DNA from 3 places in the Clostridium sp. CTA-5 genome. Region 1 is predicted to be linked to each of the others. Evidence: predicted binding sites of a transcription regulator. Region 1 holds the regulator's gene; each other region holds the start of a gene.

Region 1 (2,290 bases):
ACTAATAAATGTTGAAGATGATAACATAACTAGTAAAGCTAATGCCAAAACGGATTTTCTTTTCATATCAGCACCCCTTCTTTTAATTATAGTTCTATGATAGTTTGTGTTTAAAAATTATATATATACTTAGTTTGTTCTTAATATTCTTTTAATTATTTTACATAATATTTATACTGAAAACTAAAAGAAAATTTTGGAAAATAAAAAAGGTGAAATAAATTTAATTTATTTCACCTTTTTATCTATATATTTTAATAAATATTATTTTTTGCTTTTAAATCTTCTAACCCCTGGATATACTTCCTCAGTTAATTCATCTATACTTTCTTCATCAAATAAATCAGTATCATCTAAATATTCAATATGATCAAAAGCATCTTCATATTCCACTTCTTCATTTGTTTTAATTTCATTTACATTAAAATCCTTTGAATCAATAAATTTAGAATATAAAGCTTTTAAATCAACATTGCTTTCTTCAAATTCTTTTAATTGTTCATCATCTAAAGATGATTTCAAATTATTTAAAAATTCTTCTTCTAATATTTTATTTTCTTCTTTTGTTTTTGCAATATCTTCTATCTTTATCGCTTTAGTATCTATACCATCCATTTCTAAGCATTTACCACAATTATCACATAATTTATTTTGATATATATCACAATAATCATCGTCAGTATATTTATTTTTCATTTATAACACCTCTATTTCTATTCTGAAATCGTCATTATATTATATCAAAACCATTGATTTAACGCAAATTTTAGTTTATAAATTTAATACAGAACATAAGTTTGTTATATAAGAAAAGCTATGATATAATAGCTATAAGATAGAGAGGTGTAGCGTAACAATGATAGAGAGTAAAGATAGGCAATCAGAAATATACGAATTTTTAAAAACATATACAGAAAATAAAGGATATCCTCCTTCAGTAAGAGAAATATGTGAAGCTGTTTCATTGAAATCAACTTCAACTGTACATGGTCATCTTAAAAGATTAGAAAAAAAAGGACTTATTAAAAGGGATCCAACAAAACCAAGAGCATTAGAGATAGTAGAGCTTGCCAATTCAAAAAAAGAAATGATTAATATCCCTATCGTTGGGAAAATAACAGCTGGTATGCCAATACTTGCAACAGAAAATATAGAAGATTCTTTCCCTATACCACTTGATTATATAAAGCATAATAATGAATTGTTTATGTTAAGAGTATCTGGTGAAAGTATGGTTAATGCAGGCATTAGAAATAATGATCTTGCTATTATAGAAAGTTGTAATAGTGCATTAAATGGAGATATTGTAGTTGCATTAATAGATGAAGAAGCAACTATTAAAAGATTTTATAAAGAAATTGATCATATTAGATTGCAGCCTGAAAATGATTCAATGGCTCCAATCATAGTTGATGATTGTAAAATTCTTGGAAAATTAGTTGGAATATTTAGAGCATATTAATAAACTCACATAACTAGGCTATCTCAAAAACATCTTAGATTTGAGATAGCCCTATATTTATTATTTTACATCTAAAACTTTACTTAATCCTAATAAAACACCTATTTTACCATGATCAAAGTTTAATCCACCTTGGATATATGCAATATATGGTTCTCTTATTGGACCGTCAGCTGATAATTCTATTGTTGAACCTGAAATAAATGCACCAGCGGCCATGATTATTTCACTATCATATCCTGGCATTGCCCAAGGTTCGCATACTGCAAAAGCATCAATAGGTGATCCTGCTTGGATTCCATTACAAAATTGAATTAACTTTTTAGGATCGCCAAATTCGATAGCTTGTATAATATCTGTTCTTTTATCTGTTGAAGCTGGAAAGCCTTTAAATCCTGCAAGTTCCATTACTCTTGCACAAAATATAGCAGTTTTAACTGCTTCTATAGATACATGAGGTGCAGAGAATAAACCTTGATATAAACTTCTCATTAAGCCATAAGTTGCACCGTACTCCCCTCCTATTCCAGGAACAGTTAGTCTATAAGCGGCTTGGTCAACATAATCTTTTTTCCCAACTATATATCCACCGCCTGGTGCAATTCCACCACCTATATTTTTCATAAGTGAACCTGCCATAAGATCGGCTCCAACTTCTGTTGGTTCAATACTTTCTATGAATTCACCATAACAGTTATCAACAAATATTATTACATCTTCTCTAATTTCTCTTATATGTTTAATAACTTCCTCTATTTCTTCAACTAAAAATGATTTTCTTGAAGCATATCCTGTACTTCTTTGAATATGTATTAATTTTATAGTATT
Region 2 (2,290 bases), on a different contig from region 1:
TAAAATTCTAGAATAATTTTCTATACCACTGCAATAACCCATTTCCTTCATCATCTCAATATCAAAATTAGTTCTTTGTCTTAATCTTTGAGCTTCTAAAAGTTTTTCTTGTGAATTAAGTTCTCTTAGTCTATCTTCTAATTCATCTTCTATTTGCACAATAGCTTTATCTACTCTTTCCTTTGATGTTGCAAAGTGGGATGCTGGAAATATAGAAACATGATTTCTTTCACCAATTATTGTTCCTGTTAATACATCAAATTCTCTTATTCTATCTATTTCATCTCCAAAAAACTCAATTCTAATTCCCTTACTTGAAGTTGAAGATGGAATTATATCTAGCATATCCCCTCTTACTCTAAAAGTTCCTCTAGAAAAATCTATATCATTTCTTTCATATTGAATTTCTATAAGTTTCTTTATAATTTCATCTCTTTCCTTTTCCATACCTTTTCTCAAACTTATAGTTAATTTTTTATATTCATCCGGATTACCAAGACCATAAATACATGAGACAGATGCTACGATAATTACATCTCTTCTTTCGAAAAGAGCTGATGTAGCTGAGTGTCTAAGCTTATCTATTTCATCATTTATAGAAGCATCCTTTTCAATAAAAGTATCAGTTTGTGGTACATACGCCTCTGGTTGATAATAATCATAATAAGATACAAAATATTCAACTATATTCTCTGGAAAAAATTCCTTAAATTCAGAACATAATTGAGCTGCTAGTGTTTTATTATGTGCCAAAATTATTGTAGGCCTTTGAAGCCTTTCTATAATATTAGCCATAGTGAAAGTTTTACCTGAACCAGTAACTCCAAGTAATGTTTGCTCTCTATTCTTATTTTTTATAGACTCCACTAATTTATTTATTGCTTCTGGTTGATCACCTGTCGGCCTAAAATTTGAATGTATTTTAAAATTCCCCATATATAACACCTCATTTTTTGCGAACAAATATTCGTATGTATTGTATTTATATTTTACTTTTCATTATAAATTAAGTCAACAATTCATTAAAACTATTAAAAAATAATAACTCTTATTTATCATAATAACTATATTTAAAATTACTAAGAGATATTTTTAACTAACGCTATGTTTTAATTGAATGTTAATATTTTAAAACATAACCTTAACTAAATATTAATATTAAAAAATAAAATAATAGTTCAAATATATACATATTGATCCATTTCTTTTTGAACATACCTTATATAAAAATTTTCCTAATTATATTTTGTCTTAATTCTTCTATTATAAACATAAAATTCACTCTACCTCAGTCTTACCCCAGAGGTACCCCTAGGGTAAGACTGAGGTAAATAAAAAGAGATAAAACTTAAAAATTTTATCTCTTTAATCTCTTAATTCTTTTTATTATTTTGTTTATCAGATTCTTTTAGTTTATCTAGTATATGAGAAAAATCATTCTCTTTAATCATTACTTTATCTTTTGCTTCGACTGCTCTAGGTACTAAAAGCATACCCACATTTGTCCCTCTACTAATTCTTATTGGTAAACTATTTATTGTTCCATTCATATCTTTAATTTTCAAAGTAATATTATATAAATTTTCTTTTATAATAGATTGCATTTCCAATTGAGAATTTATTATTTTATCATTTACTGAAATCAGCTTACTTCCTGCTTTTATACCTAAATCATAAGCTATAGATTTAGGTAATACATCCAATATTACTAATCCTTCTTCATCACTCATAAACTTAGGTTCCAATATATCTTCTCTATTCTTTTGAATTCTTATCATTATTTCATGACCAAGTGGTGCAAATATTATTAATAATACTTCTCCCAAAATTCCAAATCTAGCTATTTGAGAAACCAACATCAATATTGCCCCATAAGCTATAATATATCTACCTGAAGATAAAGCTTTTTGTCTTTTACTTTTAGTAAAAGTAACACTTGAATAACCTAATACCGCGTAAAGTGGCATTATTGATATCATTGTAAAAGATAATAAACTTATATCCCCACTACCGTGAATAAAAGGCCAACTATTAGGAGTTTGTATAGTTGTAGTTATGTAATTACCTGCATCCTTATCTGCCATAACTGATATTAATATCGCTATAGATAACAGCCAATATCTATTAAGTGCAAAACCACCTATTATTTTTCCTCCTTTATTAGCAAATACTGGTATAGAACCTCTATCACCATCTATCATAACTAATAATCCTTCAATAATATGTAATACTCCTACAAAAGTCATAAGATACATTATATCAATCTTAAAAACCATATTCTCTTTTATTC
Region 3 (2,290 bases), on a different contig from region 1:
ATACATGATATCAAATTCTGCTTGTTTAAATGGAGGTGCTACTTTATTCTTAGTAATTTTAATTCTAGTCCTATTTCCTACTATTCCGTCCCCTTGTTTTATAGAATCAATTCTTCTTACATCAAGTCTTACTGAAGCATAGAATTTTAATGCTCTACCACCAGTTGTTGTTTCTGGAGATCCAAACATTACTCCTACTTTTTCTCTTAATTGATTTATAAATATTGCAACACAATTTGTTTTACTAATTGTACCAGCAAGTTTTCTTAAAGCTTGTGACATTAATCTTGCCTGAAGTCCTATATGAGAATCTCCCATTTCCCCTTCAATTTCTGCTTTTGGTACTAATGCTGCAACTGAGTCAACTATTATAACATCTATAGCACCTGAACGAACTAATGCTTCCGCAATTTCTAATCCTTGTTCCCCTGTATCCGGTTGAGAAACAATAAGATTTTCTGTATCTACTCCTAAATTTCTTGCATAAGATGGATCTAAAGCATGCTCTGCATCTATAAATCCTACTGCTCCGCCTTTCTTTTGAGCTTCTGCTGCTATATGAAGAGCTATAGTAGTTTTACCAGAACTTTCTGGTCCATAAATTTCTATTATTCTTCCTTTAGGAACTCCACCAATTCCTAATGATATATCTAAATCTAAACATCCAGTAGAAATAGCATCAACATTTAAAACACTATGTTCTCCTAATTTCATTACTGAACCTTTACCAAATTGCTTTTCTATTTGTCCCATTGCACTTTCAATTGCTTTTAACTTATTAATATCTATATTAGCCATATTACTACCTTCCTCTCATCGAACTTATGTTCTGTATAATAATTATAATTTAACTATTCCTATTAGTCAACACTCTTTAAGAAAAATTCCCTCTTTAAAACTTTAAAGAAGGAATTTATTCTAATTATAACCATATTTTGTTATTTCTAAACTTTTTATTTATTTATAGCAATTGCTTCTTTGTTATTTTTAAAATACTCATATCCAGATATTATAGTAATTGCAACTGCTACTATCAGCATTACACCTGGAACATGATTAAAAAACTTTACCCCAAATTCACTGCTAATTAACAAATCACTTAAATATTTAGAATCTCCTATGTTTACCTTCAATAGCAACAATACTATTGCAACTATTTGTATTACTGTCTTTATTTTTCCCCACCAACTTGCTGCAATTACTTTTCCTTCAGCTGCTGCTATTGTTCTAAGACCTGATACAGCAAATTCACGTGCAATTATAATAATTGCTGCCCAACTAGGTACAATTTGCATTTCAACTAAACAAATTAATGCTGCTGTTACTAATAATTTATCAGCTAGCGGATCCATAAACTTTCCAAAGTTAGTTACTTGATTTCTACTTCTTGCAATATATCCATCAAGCTTATCTGTTAAAGCAGCTAAAATAAATATAAATGTAGCAATAAAGCTTCCATATGGTATCCCTTTAACCGCTATAAAGATTAAAAAAACTGGGACTAAAAATATTCTAATTAAGGTTAACTTATTTGCAAGGTTCATCTTCAACAACTCCTATTAAATCATAATCCATATTTTTAATTATTTTCACTTTCACAAATTCACCTATATTTATAGGTTTAGAAGATTCAAAAAAGACATTTCCATCTATCTCTGGTGCCATCTCAAAATTCCTTCCCTTATAATATTCTCCATTATATTCCTCCACTAGAATATCATACACTCTGCCAATTTTCAATTTATTTATGTTATTAGATATTTTTTCTTGAATAGTCATTAATTTTTCTTCTCTTTCAGCTTTAATCTCTTCTGATATTTGACCATCCATTCTTGCAGCAGGAGTATTTTCTTCTCTTGAATATTTAAAGACACCAACTTTATCAAGCTTGTATTCTTCTAAAAATTCTATAATTTCATTAAAATCTTCATTTGTTTCTTGTGGGAATCCAACAATAAAGGTTGTTCTAACTATCATATCTGATATATTTTTCCTAAGTTGATTTATTTTGTTTATTATATCATTTTTAGTAGTTCTTCTACCCATAAGTTTTAAAACATGATCACTTATGTGTTGTATAGGTAAATCCAAGTATTTAACTACTTTTTTATTATTAGCTATTTCATCTATTAATTCATCGTATATTTCTTCCGGATAACAATAAAGTACTCTAATCCACTTGATTTCTTCTATCTTTGCTAATTCTTTTAATAATAGATGTAAATTCTTTTGGCCATAAATATCACTACCATATCTTGTTGTATCTTGAGCTATTAAGATTATTTCTTTA

Evidence for each region. Region 1 encodes LexA, which represses DNA repair genes until DNA is damaged. Its sites were predicted from a motif close to CNAACANNTGTTNG; they were not measured.
Region 2: a site for LexA is predicted at 957-970, ahead of uvrB (excinuclease ABC subunit UvrB). Genes of this name have one in related genera too.
Region 3: a site for LexA is predicted at 818-831, ahead of recA (recombinase RecA). Genes of this name have one in related genera too.

The regions. Positions count from the first base shown of each region.
Region 1 covers NZ_BAAAAT010000001.1:850,496-852,785, reverse strand. The annotation lists gene ACYUET_RS03975 (YtxH domain-containing protein) at 1-66, opposite strand, end outside; gene ACYUET_RS03970 (hypothetical protein) at 265-696, opposite strand; gene lexA (transcriptional repressor LexA) at 857-1,462, shown strand; gene ACYUET_RS03960 (methionine gamma-lyase family protein) at 1,523-2,290, opposite strand, start outside.
Region 2 covers NZ_BAAAAT010000012.1:59,253-61,542, reverse strand. The annotation lists gene uvrB (excinuclease ABC subunit UvrB) at 1-936, opposite strand, end outside; gene ACYUET_RS16790 (signal protein PDZ) at 1,374-2,290, opposite strand, start outside.
Region 3 covers NZ_BAAAAT010000005.1:312,904-315,193, reverse strand. The annotation lists gene recA (recombinase RecA) at 1-798, opposite strand, end outside; gene pgsA (CDP-diacylglycerol--glycerol-3-phosphate 3-phosphatidyltransferase) at 954-1,544, opposite strand; gene rimO (30S ribosomal protein S12 methylthiotransferase RimO) at 1,528-2,290, opposite strand, start outside.